2 linked regions of the Marinagarivorans cellulosilyticus genome follow. The protein of the gene in region 2 binds, or shares a complex with, the protein of the main gene of each other region. Links are inferred from orthologs where the notes say so. Each region holds a gene or a part of one and is shown on either strand. Other genes may lie near its edges.

Region 1 (10,820 bases), 1.7 Mb from region 2 along the record:
GACAAACTCGATGTCACAATTGATGTCGCCAACGAAAAGCGTTACTTCGCCCCTGTTCGCGTAGAAGAGCACTACCCTCTAAACGAAGAAGACTTGAGCCATAAAACCCATATTGTTACCGGCTGGCTACTGGGACAAAGCATCAACCTAGAAGATGCTTTAACCGCACATTTATTAAGCAGCGTACTGCTCGACAACAGCGCTTGCCCGCTAATGCAAGCATTAGAAACATCAACGCTCGGGCAGGCCCCAAGCCCTCTATGCGGCTTGGATGACTCACAAAAAGAAGTAATTTTTGTTTGCGGTATTGCGGGCACCGATCGCGACCAAAGTGATGCCGTAGAAGCATTATTGCTAGACACCCTGAAAAAGGTCGCCGAAGACGGCATTCCCCTTGAAGATTTAGAGGCGGCCCTGCATCAATTAGAATTACAACAGCGTGAAGTCGGCGGCGACAGCTACCCCTACGGACTACAGCTTATCCTTAACGGCTTAACAGCCGCCACCCACCGAGGCGACCCAGTTGCACTACTGAACATAGACAGCGCACTGGCAAAACTGCGTGAGAAAATTAAAGACCCCACCTTTATCCCGTCCATTATCACAAAATGGTTACTCGACAATAAACACAGGGTTACTCTTACCTTAACGCCAGATGCCCAGCTAAACGCCACTAAAGAAGCGGCCGAAAAAGAACAGCTGGCCAAGATCAAAGCTTCTTTAACCCCCAAGCAAAGCCAGCAAATTATTGAGCAAGCCCAAGCACTGCTCGATAGACAAGCGCAAGTTGATGACGACAGCGTATTACCCAAGGTAACTCTTGACGACGTGCCAGCAGCGGAAACCATCATTAGCCCCGCTTTTGAGAAGCGCCTACCGCAGAGCGAGTTTTCATTGTATGGCTACAATGCGGGCACCAACGGCTTGGTTTACCAGCAAGTTGTTTGTGACATGCCCACACTGGACGACGATTTACTACCCTACCTGCCATTTTATACCTCACTACTCACCGAGGTCGGCATTGGCAGCAAAAATTACTTAGACGTGCAACGCTGGCAAGCACAGGTAAGCGGAAGCTTAGGCGCCTACTCCAGTCTGCGCGGCAGCGTCGACGACACACAAAAGCTCAACAGCTTTATTACCCTGTCTGGCAAAGCCTTAGGAAGCAACCAGCAATCGCTGAGTGAATTAATGCTAGCAACCATAAACGAAGCCCGCTTTGACGAGACTGATCGCATCAAAGAGCTGATTGCGCAAATGCGCAGCAGCAGAGAACAAAGCGTTACTGGCAGCGGCCATGGGCTAGCCATGCAAGGCGCAAGCAAAGGGATTAGCCCAGGAGCACAGCTAAGCTTTAACCTAACCGGGCTTCAAGGCATCCGCCATCTTAAGGCACTAGACAAGTCCCTTAGCGACACCAAAACCCTAAGTGCGATAAGCCAAAAGTTAAACCAGATACACCAAGCGGTTATGGCAATGCCTAAGCGTTTTATGGTTGTTGCTGAAGAGCAACCTTTGGCAAGCTACACTAAACACTTTGCCAACAAGTTCGACCAGCCCCCCGCTGCTAGTGCTAGCGTGTTTACGCCGCAATTTAACGCCCACTTAACGCAAGAAGCCTGGCTCACAAATAGCCAAGTGAACTTTTGCGCAAAAGCTTACCCGACAGTCGCAAGCGACCACCCGGATGCTGCTGCGTTAGTTGTACTGGGTAATGTTATGCGCAACGGCTTTTTACATCGCGCTATTCGCGAGCAAGGCGGTGCTTATGGCGGCGGCGCAGGCCAAGACAGCAACAACGGCGCCTTCCGCTTTTATTCATACCGCGACCCTCGCCTAGCCGAAACACTGGCAGACTTCGACAAAGCCATCGACTGGTCTATAGAAACAACGCACAGCTGGCAGTCTATTGAAGAAGCTATATTGGGCGTTGTGAGTAGCCTCGACAAACCAGACTCACCCGCTGGCGGCGCTAAACGAGATTTTCACGCAATGCTAAACGGCCGCACACCAGCCACTCGCCAACGCTTCAGAGAGCGCCTACTGGCCACCCAAGAAAGCGACTTAAAACGAGTCGCTCAAACCTACCTCAAGGGGCAAACCGCGCACACATGCGTAATTTCCGACAAAAACAAAGAAGAGGAAACAAAAGCCATCGGTTTAACATCTGAGCTGTTGTAAATAATACACGCACAAAAAAGGCGGCCACTAAGGCCGCCAAAAAGTGCAGAGTTACACTTGCTATCAAAGGAGAAACACTCCTTGAGCTGCACCAAAGCGCTACAAAAGCAGCCTCCGTACAACTCCCCACACACCGACAAAGCTACTATCGGCATGCTATCGGGTCCTATCATGTAAATCCCAGCCTCACAAAAAAGCACCAATACAAAGCACGACTAGGACAAACATATAAACTTGCAAAGAAACAAAAATAATCACAACAATAAAAGCATAAAACAGGCCAACTCAAGAATAAATATTTTATTGTTAATTTTCAGCAAGTTAAACAATAACACCTCACAAACCGATCTTGTTTTTGCACCACCATGTCACCGAAATACTCCAGAGAGCACCAAAAAAGAAAATGCTATTTGCTAAGCGCACAATAAAAAAGCACCAGTTTAAAACACATAAAGGATCACTTCGGTGCACGCAAGCGCCATGAACGTAAAGCGTGACTAAAAGAGAGCAAGAAGTAATAATGCCCCCATGACTCAGACTCCTCTTATAGATCCCTTCGGGCGTAGCATAAGTTACCTTCGGCTTTCAGTGACTGACCGCTGTGATTTTCGCTGCACCTACTGCATGGCTGAAGATATGACATTTGTGCCACGCAACCAGCTTCTAAGCCTTGAAGAGATGGCATTTATTGCCAATACCTTTGTTAGCCTTGGCACCCGCCGTATCAGAGTCACAGGCGGGGAGCCCCTAATTCGCCGTGACCTTCCCGAGCTACTACGCAATATAAAAAGCAGTAATATCGGCAGCCTCGATGACCTCGCCATCACCACCAACGGCAGCCACTTGGCGCAATATGCGGCCGAACTAAAGCAGGCCGGCGTAAACCGCATCAACATTAGCCTTGACTCTTTGAACCCAGCGCGATTCAAAGAACTCACGCGCATAGGTAATCTAGAGCAAGTATTGAAAGGCATAGCCACAGCCAAGGAATACGACTTCGACAAAATAAAATTGAATACGGTTGCACTTAGAGGGTTTAACGACGGCGAGATCAAAGACTTGGTTAACTATGCAATCGACAACGCGCTTGATATTAGCTTTATTGAAGAGATGCCCCTTGGCGCAACCATGGCGCACGACAGAAAAGCGGCATTTCTATCTAGCCAAGAAATCATGCAGCAACTTTCTTCGCAGTATCACTTAAGCAAAAGTACCAATACAACAGGAGGCCCTTCACGCTATTGGAACATTGAGAACAGCAATACCAAAATCGGTTTTATATCACCGCATAGCAATAACTTTTGCAGTAGCTGCAATCGCGTTCGGCTTACCGCAGAAGGGCGACTACTGCTGTGCTTAGGCAATGAACACAGCGTTGATTTGCGTGCAGTCGTTAGAAAATACCCTTTCGACGCCAAGGCCTTGTCAGATGCCATTCAACAAGGGCTCGCGCTAAAACCCGAAAAGCATCACTTCGACCTCGACGAGCCACCACAAATTATTCGCTTTATGAACGCCACCGGCGGCTAACTTCCCAACTACGACGCTACAATCTTCTTGGGCACGTTTTTTCAAGCCGCGGCACTGGCAACATCCTCAATTGTTGGCCACACTTAAAAGCAACAACACCAACCGCGCATTACTAAAATACGCCCCTTCGCACAGCGTTAAGCCGCAGCGAATCAAGTGCTTATCAGCCCGACCCTATAAGCACTTAGGGAGATAAACATGACGCTTACTCAAAAAATATTAGGCATAAGTTTAGGCGGCATTGTTATTAGTGCCGCCCTTACGTTCTTTACTGGCATTGTAGTTTACCAAGCCAATCAAAAAGCCAAAGATTTTACGCCCCCCCAACCCTCCACAGCCTTAGGGTTGACACTGGTCAAGACAACTAGCCACGCACTAACGCCTCTTATCGAAGCGCAGGACATTAACAGCGTTCGAAGCCTTATTGCTACCACGGTAGCATTTAACCCCAAAATTATTTATGGAGCTTATCTAGACGAAGACTTAGTACCTTGGGCTCTTGCCACGCCATCAAAACCGCAAGGCATTCCAGAATCACTAGACTCGCTAGCTGACGAAAACAGCCTATGGGGAAGCGAGCTACAAGAACCCGGTCATTTGAAAACCCAGTTAAACGAACAAGCCGTCACATTATTCGCTAGCCCAATTGTTATCGACAATGAATTCAAAGGTGCCGTCTACTTTGCCACCGAAATACCGGCAGCCCCCCCTCAACCAACTTTGCCCAAAAAGCTGTTTGGCGCAGCGATTATTTTATTATTCCTTCTTACCGCTACCGCAATCAGTTGCGCCTACCTTGCTCAGCGAGTCACACGCACAATAACCCAGTCAGTTGCAGTTATAGAAGAATCCATCAGCCAAGCGTTAGATTCTCACTTGTTAGAACCAATAACGACAAGCAACGCTGTGCCATTAACACTCACATACAATCAATTGGCGCTGCAATGGAATACCTGTGTAGAGGAGCAGCAGTTACTCACCCAAGCAACCCTTAAAATTGCAAATGCCTCAACACCCGTAGCGGCAGCGCTTGCCATCACGCAAACACTATACGACTACACTCACGCATCCATCATTGTGCTGCTCGTTACCGATCAAAATAACCAAGAACACATTTATTTGCTTGAAAAGGGGAAGCACAACGAAGAGGGAGAAACGGAAACTACGGCCTCTCTAAGCCCAGAGCTCAACATTCTAATAGAGCGCACGCTAACTGCGTTTAAGCAACAAGCCAAGCCTGCAAACCTGCAAACCGGCGATGTGCTATGCAACCAACAGGTTACTGTTTTCGCGCTGCCCATCATAGCCCACACCCACAAACAAGAAGGCAGCATACTGATCATCAATGAGCTCGAAGCTCAGCAACGCCAAGCAACGCCCATGCCCTCAGACAAAATCACCCGCCAACTGGGCCGGCTTTTGTGCGCCTCGCTTTCTCGCATTACGGAAAACAATAGCCTCAAAACACAACTGGCCAAATTAAAACAAGACAACCGAACAACACGCGAGGGCTTAGAATCCAGAAACAACGACCTTTCAAACCTAATGAGAAACCTGCATGAAGGCATGTTAATTATTACCGAGCACGGCCTTATTGATGACCACTACTCGCAAAAGCTCGAGCTTATCCTCAATACAAGAATCACTCCTGGCGAGCATTATAAAGAGCTTCTATTCGCCAACACCGGCCTTAGCTCGGCCCAAATTAATCAAATAACCTGCGCGATAGATACAACACTTGGCAGTCAGGAGCTGATGTACGCATTTAATAGCCACCTGCTATGCGAAGAGCTCAACATAATCGACCCTAACGGCAGCAACAAAACGCTACTAACCCACTGGGACCCCATTATTGATAAGGGTGTGATTACCAAGTTAATGCTGACCATTTCAGATACAACACACCAAGATGCGCTGGAGCGCACGACTCGCGCACAAAAAGAAGAGCTAGAACTGGTAGGGCAAGTATTAAAAGTTAATACACTAAAGTTTGAAGAGCTTATGCATTACACTCAAAGCACCCTCAACCGTAACATTAAGCTAATTCGCGATTATGAGCATTCCGACCAAATAGATTTCGATGCCCTTTTTCACAATATTCATAACATAAAAAAAGAGGCTCGCACTCAGGGTTTAACCCACTTAACGCAGAGCCTCCATACTATTGAATCGAGATACGACGCCATACGCAAAAAACTCGATAACACTTGGAAAGTCGCCGATTTACTTTCAGACCTGCAAATCATCACCACTAAAATTGAGCGCTACAAACACATCAATCACGACATACTAAAACGCACGGACGCTACAGCGGCCCCGCAACTCAGCAAGGAGCAGCTATACACAATTGCTTCAGAGTTAAAAAATTTGAAACCGGCCATTTCAGGTAGGAATGGGCTAACAAGTTTAGCTGCTATAGAGAATATTCTTTTGGATGCCACCACACTGGATATTGTCCTTTTAGCCAACCAGCGCTTAGACCTTCTGGCAGATATTGCCGAGCCGCTAGATAAAACGAAACCCTCGATTTACGCCCCATCAAACGATTTCCGTGTGCTGAATAAACTTAAAGCCTCTGTCACCGAGGTACTCGATCAAATACTTCGCAACGCGATATACCACAGCTTCGAATCAAAAGAAGAGCGTAAAAGACTTGGCAAAGACAGCTCGGGGGTGATCACGCTTAAAATCAGCGAAAAATCCAGCCACTTGGTTATTCGCATAACCGATGACGGGAAAGGGCTGAATATCAAACGGCTAGCTGAAAAAGGCGCTCACAAGGGGCAAATAACACCCGCTGAAACCAAAAACATCAATACCGTGGCTCAGCTGCTGTTCAACCCAAAAGTGTATACACCTAGCTCACCATCGATCGATAGCAGCTACCGTTACGGCATTGCACAGGTAAAAAGCACCCTAGAAGAAATGGGAGGCAACGCAAGCGTCGAGGTATTAAGCCCCTGTATCGAAGGTTACTGCGAAATAGCCATCGAATTAACTCTGCCGGCCAACCTTTACACTCAAGTGCCAAATTCAGTAAACCAACACATTATGGCTGCAGGGTAAAGCAATAAAAAAGGCGCCGATCGGCGCCTTTTTTATTGCAGTAAGCGGCTAGCTAAAGTTTATAGCCCACTTCTTCGTGCAGAGTAATATCGAGCCCTTGTGTTTCTTCTTCCGCGCTCACGCGGATGCCACCAGTAAGCACACCGGTTAACTTAACCAGCACAAAAGTCACAACTGCCGTATAAACTGCAGTACTGAGTACACCCACAAACTGAACCCCCAACTGTTGACCAATTGAGGTGTTATCGCCACCAAAGCCTAAGCCGGAAAAAATACCAAGCTCTGTGGAAGCGAAAATGCCCACCATTAAAGTACCTAAAATACCGCCCACTCCGTGTACAGGAAATACATCTAATGAATCATCAATTTTCAAACCGCGCTTTATCCAGTGGGTGGCAATAAAACATACAACACCGGCTGTTAAACCAATAACAATAGCCGCCGCCGGCCCAACAGAGCCTGAGGCCGGGGTAATAGTGCCTAGGCCAGCAACCATACCCGTCACAATACCCAACGCACTTGGTTTGCCAAACTTTTTCCACTCAACAACCATCCAAGCCAAAGCGCCTGCAGCAGCAGATAAGTGAGTCACAAGCATAGCCATTGCAGCTGCGCCACCGGCGGCCAACGCACTACCGCCATTAAAACCAAACCAGCCAACCCACAGCATGCCAGCACCTGTCACTGTCATTGTCATGTTGTGCGGCGGCATAGGGCTTTCAGGGAAGCCCCTGCGGTTACCAATCATCATCGCCGTTACCAGCGCCGCGACACCAGCGGTAATATGAACCACTGTGCCACCAGCAAAATCTAAGAGCCCCATATCAGCCAGCCAGCCGCCACCCCACACCCAATGGCAAATAGGTACGTAAACCACTAGCAACCAAAGCGCACTAAAAATTAATACTGACGAGAACTTCATCCGCTCGGCAAAAGCACCAACAATAAGTGCCGGTGTAATCACTGCAAACGTCATTTGAAAAAGAGCAAACAGCGGCTCGGGGATGTCACCTGATAAAGACTCGGTCCCCATGCCCGAGAACATTACACGACCAAAGCCACCGATCCAGTTATTGCCTTCGGTGAAAGCTAAGCTGTAACCAAGCGCCAACCATAGAATGGATGCAATGCAAGCGATCGCAAAACACTGAACCAGAACAGACAGCACATTTTTAGAGCGGACAAGCCCCGCGTAAAATAGCGATAAGCCAGGCAGCGTCATAAACAAGACTAAAGCGGTGGCCGTTAAAATCCAGGCAGTATTACCGCCGTTAAGTGCGTCCTGAGCGAACACAGGGCTACTGCATGCCAATAAGGCAAGAGCGCTTACGATAGTTTTCATGGGGTTCCCCGGTAGCAAGAGTCATTATTATTGCGCCTCTTAGTGGGCGCGATAAGTGGTTATCGCTTTAGCCTCCACTCCCGAAAGCATCATCAAACGCACCACACCAATCCATAGCAGTGTGCATTCTACACAAAGCTACCTATTTTGGTGCGAAACGACTATCACTCACAGTAAAAACATTTGCCTGCGCACAGCTAACACAAAGAAACCCGCTTTAAACTCCGCCCTCTTTTAGCTTATGAATAGCATCGCGTAACGCCCCAGCCTTTTCAAATTCCAAGTTTTTGGCAGCATCAAACATTTGCTTTTCAAGTTCAGCCACCTGCAGCCATACATCTTTTCCCTTAAGCTCTGGCGTTAAGAAGTCTGCACTTGCGCCCGATGCCGCTTTTCGCTTGCCCACTTTAGCCCCAGGAATACGCGCGCCATCTAAAATGTCAGTCACGCGCTTTTTAATACCCTTTGGCGTTATGCCATGCTCAAGATTGTGGGCAACTTGCTTAGTCCTTCGGCGATCAGTCTCATCAATTGCGCGCTGCATAGAGCCTGTAATTTTATCGGCATACAAAATACATCGGCCGTTTACGTTTCGCGCAGCACGGCCAATGGTTTGAATTAAAGAGGTCTCCGATCGCAAAAAACCTTCCTTGTCCGCATCAAAAATCGCCACCAGAGAAACCTCGGGCATATCTAACCCTTCTCGCAGTAAGTTAATGCCGACCAGAACATCAAACTCGCCAGCCCTTAAATCTCTGATAATTTCTACACGCTCAACAGTATCGATATCTGAATGCAAATAACGAACACGAACGCCCTGCTCCTGCAAAAAGTCGGTCAAATCTTCAGCCATGCGTTTCGTTAAAACCGTGATGAGCACTCGCTCATCGCTTTTAACGACTTTGTGAATTTCGCTCAAGCAATCATCCACCTGCGTACCAGCCGGCCGTATTTCAATATTGGGGTCAACTAACCCTGTTGGACGAACCACTTGTTCGACAACGGCTCCGGCATGCGCCTGCTCGTATTTACTCGGCGTCGCGGATACAAAAATCATTTGCGGTGCGGCACGCTCCCACTCATCAAAACGCATCGGTCGATTATCCAACGCAGAGGGCAATCGAAAACCGTACTCCACAAGTGTTTCTTTACGAGATCGGTCACCTTTATACATGGCCCCAATTTGCGGCACCGTTACATGCGACTCATCAATAACCAGCAGTGCATCGTTCGGTAAATAATCGAATAAGGTCGGTGGCGGCAAGCCCGGCTCACGACCAGACAAATACCGTGAATAGTTTTCAATGCCGTTGCAATAACCCAGCTCCTGCATCATCTCCACATCGTAACGCACTCGCTGCTCGATTCGTTGCGCCTCCACTAGCTTGTCGTTATTGCGCAAATACTCTAAACGCACATCAAGCTCGGCCTTAATATGGTCAATTGCCTCGACAATCCGTTCGCGCGGGGTTACATAATGGCTTTTGGGGTACAGCGTATAACGGGCGACTTTGTGCTGCACTTGCCCTGTTAGCGGATCAAATAACATGATTGACTCGACGCAATCATCAAACAACTCAATTCGCAGCGCTAAATCTTCACTATCAGCAGGGAATACATCGATAATATCGCCGCGCACACGGTAAGTCGCTCGATGAAAATCAATATCATTGCGGGTATATTGCAGCTCGGCCAGTCTCGCCAGCAATGCACGCTGATCCATTTCATCGCCGCAGACCAAATGAATCACCATTTTTAAATAGGCTTCAGGGTCCCCTAGGCCATAAATAGCTGATACTGTCGCGACAACAATGGCATCCTTTCGCTCCATCAAGGCTTTGGTAGCACTCAAACGCATTTGCTCTATGTGCTCGTTAACCGAAGCATCTTTTTCGATAAAAGTATCAGAGCTAGGGACGTAAGCTTCTGGCTGATAATAATCATAATAAGAAACAAAGTATTCAACCGCGTTATTCGGGAAGAACTCTTTAAACTCACTATAGAGCTGAGCCGCCAAGGTTTTGTTGTGCGCCATAACCATGGTTGGGCGCTGCAGCTTTTGGATAACATTTGCAATAGTAAAAGTTTTACCCGACCCAGTTACCCCCAGCAATGTCTGGTGTGCCAGCCCCGCCTCAATACCATCAACTAAAGCCTCAATCGCTTTAGGTTGGTCGCCCGCAGGCTTAAAGGCCCCTTTAACATCAAACGCTTTCATGTATCCACCTAAAAATCTACCCGCTAGAATCAACTTTACCGTTTATGCGTTATCGCAAAACATTGATGTATTTTTGTATTTCTAGAAAAATCCACATCAATACTTTGAGCGGTAATATCTTCAATGTTAAAACGTACCAACTCATCGGCATCAAGCTTAAATGTTCTTAAGTTATTGGAAAAGTACAACGTGCCCGTTGGCAATAATACATCCATGCAGCGCTTAATGAGTGCGACATGATCTCGTTGAATATCAAGCACATCATCCATTCGTTTTGAATTAGAAAAACTAGGTGGATCTAACATAATGACATCAAAGCCTTCACGACAACCCGCCAAATATTTACTGACATCCGACTGCACCAGCAGGTGATTCTCTTCTCCAATATGGTTGAGATCAAAATTGCGCTTGGCCCAAGCTAAATAAGTTTTGCTCATATCTACGCTAACAGTTTTTTTAGCGCCGCCTAACGCGGCATGAACA
Region 2 (10,737 bases):
CTGCGTGTTGGGTCGCGAGGGAAGCTGTCTTCATTATTGTTAGTGCCGTCGCCATCGAGGTCCTTATCGCTGTTATCGCCTATTCCGTCTAAGTCAAGATCGTAAGCTTCATTTGGGTCGTCTGGGAATAAATCGTCGGCGTTTAGTATGCCATCGCCGTCGCGGTCGATATTCTCTTGTTCTGGGTCAACAACAAAACTGGCTTCATTAATTTCTGAACTGCCGTCTTTAAAGTACGTAATGGTTACGATGTTATGATTGCCTGCCGCTATCCCTGCTGTGCTAAACGGGGCGCCCCCCCTTAAATCATAAGGGGCATAATTTTCTCGACGGTAATGCCTGCCATTAAAGGTGGGGTCGTCCAAATAAAACAAAATTTTATCGACAGCTGCAATATTTGGTTCGTCTAAAAAAATATAGAGCTGCGCGGTATTGCTAAAAGTCATCGTCGCAATGGGCTCCGCTTCGCTCCTATCTGACTTTAGGCTATAAAGTAATTCTCCTGCATATGCTTGCGGGAGTAATACTGTGGTAGTTATGGCGGTTAAGCTTGCAGACAGCAAGGGCTTGATAAGGCGAGTAATATTCATAAGTGAGTCCTTCTTATGAGGGCGGTCCAAGTTTTTGTTCAGCGTAGGGCTCATGTTGCACTTAATTATTAGTAGTTAGGTTAATGCGCAAGTATGAGTTTCCACGTATTGTCATGTTAACAGAAAATGTTTACATGTAAAGATTTTGAGGGCCAATACTAAAAAGCCGTTAATCACTCTTTAGCCCCATTGGTAAGTTTTCCTCATAACAAATAGAAGATAAAAATGAGAGCTTATATTCTTATCTTCTACTTTGTTAATTGTGCTGTTTTTAAGTCTTTTAGGGAGGGATGTTTAAATGCCTTGCAGGGCGAGCCTTTGGTCCAATTGCAGGCCTTTGTGGCTAAGCTTTTTTTTGAGTATTCATTGAATGGTTCGAGATCTAATCATAATTTGAATACCTTGTGGTTATTGAGCGCCTCTAATTGGTCGAAAATTGAGCTAACCTTAAAGGTGTAAAGCCACAAACGGGCTAAAAATGCGGGGTGTTTGGCACTAAGTGGCATTGGGTTTGGTTTGGTGCTGTAGGCATGATTTACTTACTTAGCAAGTAAACAGTGGGTTTTATAGTCGGTAAAGTCGGCTGTTGCTGAAACTATTGCGTATAGCGCTACAGAGAAGGCTTAAATATTACTGCTTGGGCTGGCTGGAATTCATTAACGATGTGGTTATTTCATGATTAAAAAATATTATTTGCAGTATGGATTTAAACCACTTGGTGCGTTTTGGTCGTCAATTATTCTAGCGGGGTTAACCGCTTGTGGCGGTGGTGGTGGCAGCCCTGCTCAGCCTACTATTATTGCAAGCAGCACAGCTTCGTTAAGCGCCAGTAGCTCGAACTCCAGTGTCGACTCTAACGCTAGTAGTGTGAGCAGTACAGCCGCAGCTAATGTGAGTTTGCAGGGGATGGTGACTTACGATTTGGTTAAGCCTACAGCCAACAATAATGGTCAAATTTATTTGGATTATGCTAATGCTCAAATTGCGCCGGCGCGGGGCGTTACTGTTGAGTTATTGGATAGCTTAAATAACGCTATTGCCTCTACGTCTACAGATAATAATGGTGAATACGCTTTTGTTGTGGCGCCAAACCGGGCGGTAAAAGTACGTGTAAAAGCACAGCTGGATGCCTCTAATTATTCTATCGCTGTAAAAGATAATACCCAAAATAACGCATTATATGTGCTTGATGGTAGCTTGGCAGGCTCGGGTAGTGCTGCAGAGCAAACGCGAAATTTGCACGCTAATTTGGGGTGGAATATTGTAAGCCAAGCCTATTCGTCTGAGCGCCAGTCTGCACCCTTTGCCATTTTAGATTCTTTGTACGACAGCCTAAATATGGTGCTAGCAGCCGATGTGACGGTTAATTTACCGCCTTTAGATGTTTTTTGGAGTGTTAATAATGTGGCGGTAAACGGAAGTTTTAGCGAGGGCAATATTGGCAGTTCTTTATATAGCACGGGCGCTTCAGCTATTTATATTTTGGGGCATGCCAATAACGACACCGATGAATTTGACAACACTGTTGTGCAGCATGAATTTGGTCATTATATAGAAGACAAATTGTCGCGCAGTGAGAGCATTGGAGGGGTACATTACTTAGGGGCACCGGTCGATATGCGGGTGGCCTTTGGTGAGGGCTTTGGTAATGCGTTTGCCGCGATGAGTAGCGGAGAGCCCTTATATCTGGATACTTCTGGTGCTGGGCAGCAATCGGGGTTTGGTTTTAACATAGAAACCAATCGTTTTGGTGGTGGCTATTACAGTGAAGGCGCTATTCACAGCTTGCTATACGATTTGTTTGATAGCGGTAACGAGAGTGGGGATAACATTAGTTTAGGTTTTACGCCCATTCTGGCAGCTTTACGCCACGACGATTACATTACCTTTGATGGTTATACCTCGATTTATGCTTTCTCCAGCGTTTTAAAAAGCATCGTGCCCGAAAACGAGTCCCAAATTAACGAGCTGTTAATGGATCAGAATATAGTGGGTACAGGTATGTATGGTGAGGGAGAAACGGCGACTGGCACGGTATCGTTCAGCTTGCCTATTTATCAGCGTTTGGCACTTGGGGAAACAATCGAAGCTTGTAGCAATAATAATTTACAGGAATATAACGGGCTAGAGGTGCGACGCTACGTTTTATTGGAGGTGCCATCGACCGGGACGTATACCATTAGTGCTCAGCGCAAAAGCGGCATTCAGCCCAGCGATCCAGATTTTCAAATGCACCGTGAAGGGACTTGGGCGGGTGCAAGCGAAGGGCCTTCGGCAAATATAGAGAACTGGACAAAACGGTTGGAGCAAGGGGTTTATGCGTTGAACGTTTATGATGCCTTTAATACCGATGAAGATGATAGTACCGGCGGACTCGTCTGCTTTAATGTGACTCTTAACTAAGGTGCCGGTTATGTCGAAAATAACAACTAGGTTCTACTTTAAACTGCAGGTTGCATGTTTTTTTGCTGCTAGCGTTATGTGTGCACAAAGCCATGCGGCAGAAGTGGTTAACGGCCACAAAGTGGCTGCCCAGGTACAAGCTAAGGCTGCTTATGTTAAGCCTGGTGCGCCGGTTCGCTTGATGAGCCCTGCCGAATTCACCTTAGAAGAGGGCGATGCTCTTCCCCTTGAGGTCGAACTGAGTACGCAGCCGTTAGGGGAAACCGTAGTGAAGCTAAGCTCACAAAGTGGCTTGTTGCTGGCTGGGCAAACGCAGTATTCCTCGCAAGGCAAGTCGCGCATTGTTATGCCTTTATCAGTTACAGCTGAGGCTGCGGCGCTGGGCTACGTTCATATTTGGGTGGAGCATACCGGTGTTAGTGGTCAAAAAACGACGCGTGCGCTAGCTATTGCCCTTGATAGCCGGCCCAAACTATTGCCTCTACAATACAAGGCAAAGGTGGCAAAACCTTATGTGGAGATGCAAGCAACAGAGGTTATTCGTTAGTTGTTATGTTGAGCAAGCGGCATACTTTGCCGTTTTAGCGTTGTTGCTTGCTGGGCGTCTTTATATCCTCCCCTGTCATATCTAGCCGGTTTGAGGGGCCTAGAGCTGGCTTTTACCCTAGCCAGCTATCTAAATTCATGAAATAGCCGTGATGCTTTGGTAGGCGAACCAAAAAGCCTATAGAATGCCGCCATGGATATTACACACCTTACAGACTCACTCAACACTCCTCAGCGCGAAGCAGTATGCGCTAGCCCATGCCATCAATTGATTTTGGCTGGAGCTGGTAGCGGAAAAACGCGCGTTCTAGTGCATCGCATTGCATACCTTATACAGGTGCAAGGCGTAGCACCAAACCAAATAATGGCGGTAACATTTACCAACAAGGCCGCGCGTGAAATGCGCGAGCGTTTACAGCAGTTGCTAGGAGATGTGGGTGGCCCAAATCGTTTCAGTGGTTTGTGGGTGGGCACTTTTCACGGTATTGCACACAGACTATTAAAGATGCACTGGCGTGAAGCCAAGTTACCAGAAAATTTTCAGATTCTCGACAGCGATGATCAGCTTCGGGTGATTAAGCGCGTTTACCAAGCTTTGCAAATTGATGAAAAGCGCTGGCCGCATCGTCAAGCACAATATTTTATTAACGGCAGCAAAGATGAAGGCCTGCGGGCGCAGCACATTCAAGATAGTCACGATCCCTATACGACCACAATGAAAATGATTTACAGCGCGTATGAGGAGGCTTGCCAAAATAGTGGTTTAGTCGACTTTGCCGAGCTGCTGTTGCGCTCACACGAGTTGTGGCTGTCGTCCCCAGAATTGCTAAAACACTACCAAGACCGTTTTGTACATTTGTTGGTGGACGAGTTTCAAGATACCAACAGTGTGCAGTATGCATGGTTGCGGGTGTTAGCGGGTAATGCCTGCTGGGTAACGGGTGTGGGGGATGACGATCAGTCTATTTATGGTTGGCGTGGCGCAAAAATCGAAAACATTCAGCAGTTCGAAAAAGATTTTTCCAATACGGCGGTAACCAAGCTAGAGCAAAACTACCGTTCGACCAATACCATATTAAGTGCTGCCAACGCGGTTATTCAAAATAATAATAGTCGGTTGGGCAAACAACTTTGGACCGAAGATGGTGATGGCGACCCGATAGATTTGTATAGCGCTTTTAATGAGCAGGACGAAGCGCGTTATATTGCCGAATGTATTGAACAGTGGCAAAAAGAGGGTAACTCTTTAGCTTCTTCTGCGGTTTTGTACCGCTCTAATGCTCAATCACGCGTACTGGAAGAAACCTTCTTGCGCGAGGGCATCGCTTACCGGATTTATGGCGGGCAGCGCTTTTATGAGCGCATGGAAATTAAAAATGCCTTAGCTTATGTACGCCTCGTATTAAATCGCCATGACGACCCCGCATTTGAGCGCGTAATTAATACCCCCACACGAGGCATTGGTGAAAAATCACTAGAGGCCTTGCGTTTGACCGCAAGAGAGCAAGGCTGCAGCCTATTTGATGCAGCCGCCGCTTTGCTCGCTAATAATGTATTGCCCGCTCGTGCGGCTAACTGCATAAAAGCATTCTTGGCGTTGCTTGATGAATTGCAAGGTGGTATTGATAGTTTAGGATTGGCTGAGCAAGTTGAGTATGTAATCAACGCCAGTGGTTTATATGAGTTCCATCAAAAGGAAAAAGGCGAGCGCGGGCAGGCCAGGATTGAAAACTTGCAAGAACTTGTAAACGCGTGTCGTGCGTTTAACGCCGAAGATGCAGATCGAGCTCCCATTGCCGAGTTCGTTGATAACGCAGCCTTAGGTTCTGGAGAGCAGCAGGCAGACGAGTATCAGGATGCTGTGCAAATGATGACATTGCACAGTGCAAAGGGGCTTGAGTTCCCGCTGGTATTTATTGCTGGTGTGGAAGAGAATTTATTTCCACATAAAATGTCGGCCGATAGTGCCGAGGGCTTAGAAGAAGAGCGTCGGTTGTGTTATGTCGGCATTACACGCGCAATGAAAAAGCTCGTATTAACGCATGCAGAAAGCCGCCGTTTATACGGTTCGGAAACGTATAATCCGTTGTCGCGATTTATTCGTGAAATACCCGAAAAATGTATTCAAGAAGTTCGCTTAAAAGCCGTCGTTACTCGCCCTGCGAATGTCGCTAATGTGCGCAAAGATAACGCATTAAAAGCTGCATACAGTGATGAAGGTGATGGTGAGTTTAAGCTGGGGCAGCGTGTAGCCCATGCTAAATTTGGCGAGGGGGTAATTTTGCAATTTGAAGGGCGCGGGCCTGGCGCTAGGGTAAATGTGGCTTTTACCGACGCTGGTAGTAAATGGCTGATGATGCAATACGCAAAGCTTCAAGCCGTCGAGCGTTAAGCGATATAGCGACAGAGTAAAACGGGCTTGTGTATTTTGGCGATGCTTTTAGTGTTTTTAAGTGCGTGCCAATATAAAAACTTAATAAGAATAATTTATGCAATCTACAAATAAAACGCTAATTTATCCTTCAATTATTGCTGTCTTAATGCTAGTGGTGGTCGGCTTGACGGGTGGTTTGGTTTTTAAGGGCAAGCAGCTGCCTAAGCATAGCGAGACCGGTCATTCATCCCCTAGTGAGCAAACTGTTTATGAGTGGTCATTGATGACGACTTGGCCTAAGAACTTTCCTGGTTTAGGCGCGGCGCCAGAAAACTTTGCCAAGTTGCTGGATAAAATGAGTAATGGCAGGCTAAAAGTCAAAGTTTATGGTGCCAACCAGTTAGTGCCTGCCATGGGGGTGTTTGGGGCGGTATCATCCGGAAGTGCGCAAATGGGGCACAGCGCGGCGTATTATTGGCGCGGTAAAATTCCGGCAACAGTGTTTTTTACATCAGTCCCCTTCGGCATGACGGCGCAAGAGTTAAACGGTTGGCTTCATTATGGTGGCGGTTTGGCCCTGTGGCGTGAAATCTATGCAGAGCACAATTTAGTCCCTTTTGCTGCGGGCAATACGGGTGTGCAAATGGGCGGCTGGTTTAACAAAGAAATCAATAGTCTTGATGATATTCAGGGCTTAAAAATGCGTATACCAGGAATAGGTGGCGACGTTTTCTCTCGCGCTGGCGGTACGGCTGTTAATATCCCTGGTGGTGAGCTTTATACCGCCTTACAGTCTGGTGTTATCGATGCTACAGAGTGGGTTGGGCCTTATAACGATCTAGCATTCGGTTTTCATCAAATTGCTAAATACTACTATTATCCTGGCTGGCATGAACCTGGCCCAACATTGGAAATTATCGTTAATAAAGAGGCTTACCAAGGCCTACCAGGTGATTTACAAAGCATGATAGAAGCCGCTGCGCGAACAGTGAATCAAGATATGCTAGATGAATATACCGCGCGTAACAATGATGCTTTGGTGGAGTTGGTCAATGAGCATAATGTTGCGGTAAAACCATTTCCAGATGATGTACTAAAGAGTTTTGCGAAAATGAGCGAGCAGCTTTATGGGGAATATGCCGCCAATGACCCGTTATTTAAAAGGGTTTATGAACACTACAGTGATTATCTTTATAAAGTGCGTGGCTATCATATGCTGAGTGAGCAAGCTTATTTGGATGCAAGGGAAGCCGCTTTGCCGCTTTCTTTGCAGCACTAAATACTTAATAAATCTATTGGTGGAGCCTATAAATGGTGATGAAACTACGACGAGGCATGGTTAAATCGACGTTTATTGTTGCGCTGGCTGCAACAGGAGGCTGTGCTAACTTGGGGCAGGTCGCTGATTCTGGCGCGCAATTATCCCAAGCTTTGGGCTATAACCCTGCACAGCTATCGTCTGCTGTAAAAGAGGCGTTGGAATTGAGCGCCGTGCGCGCAACTGACGCTTTAAGTGAAAGTGGCGGTTACGCTAATAATACGCAGTTTAAAATAGTAATGCCGGAAGATATTCAAAATATAGCTAACACCCTGCGTAGCTTTGGTCTTGGTGGGTATATTGATAATGTTGAGGCTTTAATGAACCGTGGCGCTGAAAAAGCAGCCGCACAAGCTAAGCCTTTTTTAATTGATGCAATTAAAAGCATGGATGTCACCGATGCTATTGGGATTGTGCGCGGCGGCGATAGCGCAGCTACTCAGTTTTTTCGATCACAAACAGAAGATGGTATCCGCAAGCGTTACCAAGAAATCGCGAAAGAGCAGCTTGCGCAATTGGGCTTCTATGGTGATTATAAACAGCTATTAAACGCTTACAAACTGGCTCCTATCCCTAATAAACCAGACTTAGACTTGGAGTCTCGCGTTATCAATTTGGGCTTGGACGCATTATTCACCCAAATCGCGGAAGAAGAGAAAAAAATACGAGAAAACCCTGTAGAGCAGGGGAGTGTTTTGCTGGGTTCAGTGTTTGGGCGTTAACTGTTTTTAGGTGTCACATGAATCATCAATATCCATTGGTTTCTATTGCTGTTACGACGTATAACGGCGCTAGGTATTTAAGGCAGCAACTCGATAGTCTGCTAGCGCAAGATTATCCAAGCTTAGAAATTGTGGTGGCCGATGATTGCTCCACCGATAATACTAGAGCTATTCTTGTAGAGTACGAATGCCATGAGAATTTTCGGTGGTATAAAAATGCAAAAAATCTGGGCTATATTAAAAACTTTGAGCATGTAATTAAACGGTGCCGAGGTGAATATATCGCTTTATGCGATCAGGATGATGAGTGGTATACCGATAAAATAACTAAAACCCTTGCATTTCTTCATGAAAAAGATGCGCTATTAGCATACTGCGATGCTGATTTAATAGCAGCGGATAATTCAAAGATAGGAATGAATCTTTTGAGTCATTCGCCAACAGGGCCTATAGATGGCGGTGAGTATGAAAAGTTTTACCTCCTTAATACGGTAAATGGGTGTACTGCATTGTTTCGTCGAGAGTTGTTTGATCAGGCAGCTCCGTTCCCTATTGATGTTCCGCATGATTGGTGGCTTTCTTATATTGCAGCATTTGATGGTCGGTTGGCTCATACTGCTGATCGTTTGATGGGGTATAGAATGCATGCCAATAACACGATTGGAATATCATACCGAATAAAGAAGCGTAACCTAAAACAGTATCTAAGGAGAAAGCTTAGCCGATATTCCAAGCGTTTTATTTATGATAAAACGGTTAGGCCAGTTAAGTGGGGGCAGGAGTGTCTTGAGCATTTTGAGCGCTTTAAAGCGTTTGAGGAGGGGCGAGGTAAAACGACAACGATATTAAATGTATTGACCGATTGGATGAATGCAAAAATGTCGAATGATGCTCGGGTCGAGGAGTATCGAAGTTTCTTTTTTGAGCATCACCAGCGCTTAGGCATTAAAATGCGCTCTTTATTATTCATGACAATCCGAAAGGAGTTAATAAGGGCAAAAATTAAGTTGTGTTATACCCTCGCATCGCCATTGCTTTTTGTTATTCTGCTTCTTTGTGTGATTTGGACTGTTTTATGAAGCATTTTTCTTGTGTTTTAGAACAGTTGACTTTAAAGGAAAAGGACTGGTTGCTTGTTGGTAAGGGCCCTACGTTTGAAAAAGTGCTGAGTGTTAATCTCGGCGACTATATTACAATGGGAATTAATCATGTTGTATCTCTTATAGATGTTGATGTATTGCATGTCGCTGATATTGATGTGTTAGATGATGCTGGGGGGGCGATTGAGAAAAAGGCTAGGTATTTGTTGATGCCTCTTTATCCGCATGAAAATAATAAACCTTCATTGTCTACGTTAGATCATTTCATAGAGAAGATCCCTTTACTTCGAAAAATGAATGAGGCAGGGCGGCTGCTCTGGTACAACTCAAGTTTGGCTGGCAGAGTTAATCAGGAGTATCCGGTTGTTGCTGTTAAATACTTTAGCGCGGACGCTGCCGTCGCTTTACTCGCATCGAATGGCGTTAAACGAATTCGAACTGCAGGTATTGATGGTGCTACTGAGTATAATAAAAATTTCTCAGGGCTAAGCGAAAAAACGCGCTTATCGAATGGCCAATCTTCTTTTGATAAGCAGTTTCGTGCGATTGCTGCAACTATTATGAATACCGGAGTGGAAATACTCCCCCTTATTATGGATGATTATATTCGGGTATATGTTGGCGCAGAAATTGAGCAATCTTTGGCTTTAAAAGTGCTGGAGTATTCCATTTTAAAGAATACAAACAGCACTGTTAAGGTAACTCCTTTGTACAGTTCAGGTTTTGAGATATCTTTACCAACCAATAAAGAAAATCGTCCAAGAACCCCGTTTTCTTTTCAGCGGTTCCTTATCCCTAAGCTGAATAACTATAAAGGAAGGGCTATTTATCTTGACTCTGATATGCAGGTATTTTTTGATATCCGGGATTTGAATTCTCGTGATTTCGTAGGTAAAAATTTATTGTCTGCTTATTCGTCGGATGAGGGGGCTCGAAAGCCGCAATTTAGTGTGATGTTGCTAGATTGTGGGAGTCTAAATTGGGATGCGCAACATGTGGTTGATGGGCTGGATTTGGGACGTTACTCATATAGCCAGTTGATGCAGGATATGGCTGTTGCTGATGTCGGCGTTGTATTGGAGCCCGAGTGGAATTCTCTGGAGTCTTATCAAGAGGGGTTAACAAAGTTACTTCATTATACTGATATGAATATTCAGCCTTGGATTTCTAGAAAAAATAAGTATCTCAAAGTTTGGGTTGACGAGTTGCGTGAGGCTATCATCGAGGGGGCAATTGATTTGGGTAGCGTTGTTAGTGGTATACGCAATCAGGAGTTGCGCCCATCTTTGTTTGTTGATTTATTTCGGTCTTCGCGATACAAAAAGTTTTCCGATAAGAAAATTTATCGGATTTGTAAGTTGCTTGATAAGGGGTTTGTCCCTCCTCATAGGCGAGCTGCTGGTGAAAGAAAGGGTTGGAAATACATTTTTCAAGTCATAGCAGTATGCTATGTGAATTATAAATACAAAAGATATCGTATTCAGGGGTGTTATGAGTAGTGTAATTAGTGATGAGTATTTGGCGCTTCAAGTTGAAATGCATAAGAACCCTAATTATGGCGTCGCTTCGCTTGGTTATGCGCCAATAGTTGCAGATTATTTCGAAACTAATAAGCTGGAGAGTGTTGCCGATTATGGTGCGGGGAAGTGTAATTTGCGTAAGGGGTTGATTGCTGCGGGGGTCA

The links.
Region 1: the proteins of uvrD (region 2) and uvrB are in contact, whole or in part, in a crystal structure (PDB 7EGT), measured with the Thermus thermophilus proteins. The link is inferred for Marinagarivorans cellulosilyticus from one-to-one orthologs. Residues at the interface, in WP_096412145.1 of Thermus thermophilus: His654, Arg656, Phe657, Gln666, Asp668, Glu669, Lys680, Arg681, Leu682, Ser683, Lys685, Tyr686, Ala687; in WP_096411307.1 of Thermus thermophilus: Glu23, Leu25, Arg26, Asp27, Gly28, Glu29, Arg30, Phe31, Arg55, Glu326, Asp327, Phe328, Glu379, Ser382, Gln383, His398, Gly400, Arg401.

Annotation. Positions count from the first base shown.
Region 1 is NZ_AP023086.1:3,957,016-3,967,835, forward strand. Bases 7,838-10,820 are described here. They hold uvrB (excinuclease ABC subunit UvrB), read right to left. Parts: upstream 10,338-10,820; coding sequence 8,337-10,337; downstream 7,838-8,336. Other genes in these bases: MARGE09_RS16075 (ammonium transporter), read right to left, coding at 7,838-8,119; rlmKL (bifunctional 23S rRNA (guanine(2069)-N(7))-methyltransferase RlmK/23S rRNA (guanine(2445)-N(2))-methyltransferase RlmL), read right to left, coding at 10,373-10,820. In the rest of the region: MARGE09_RS16060 (insulinase family protein), read left to right, coding at 1-2,181; GTP 3',8-cyclase MoaA, read left to right, coding at 2,710-3,711; MARGE09_RS16070 (ATP-binding protein), read left to right, coding at 3,910-6,777; more of MARGE09_RS16075, read right to left, coding at 6,830-7,837. UniProt on the Escherichia coli protein: The UvrABC repair system catalyzes the recognition and processing of DNA lesions. A damage recognition complex composed of 2 UvrA and 2 UvrB subunits scans DNA for abnormalities.
Region 2 is NZ_AP023086.1:2,290,190-2,300,926, forward strand. The notes cover bases 3,432-6,331. They hold uvrD (DNA helicase II), read left to right. Parts: upstream 3,432-3,732; coding sequence 3,733-5,931; downstream 5,932-6,331. Other genes in these bases: MARGE09_RS08985 (hypothetical protein), read left to right, coding at 3,432-3,540; MARGE09_RS08995 (TRAP transporter substrate-binding protein), read left to right, coding at 6,029-6,331. In the rest of the region: MARGE09_RS08975 (thrombospondin type 3 repeat-containing protein), read right to left, coding at 1-590; MARGE09_RS08980 (hypothetical protein), read left to right, coding at 1,266-2,993; more of MARGE09_RS08985, read left to right, coding at 3,004-3,431; more of MARGE09_RS08995, read left to right, coding at 6,332-7,192; MARGE09_RS09000 (DUF4197 domain-containing protein), read left to right, coding at 7,225-7,953; MARGE09_RS09005 (glycosyltransferase family 2 protein), read left to right, coding at 7,971-9,032; MARGE09_RS09010 (glycosyltransferase family protein), read left to right, coding at 9,029-10,552; MARGE09_RS09015 (class I SAM-dependent methyltransferase), read left to right, coding at 10,545-10,737. UniProt on the Escherichia coli protein: A helicase with DNA-dependent ATPase activity. Unwinds DNA duplexes with 3'-5' polarity. Translocates on single-stranded DNA with 3'-5' polarity. Initiates unwinding more efficiently from a nicked substrate than double-stranded DNA.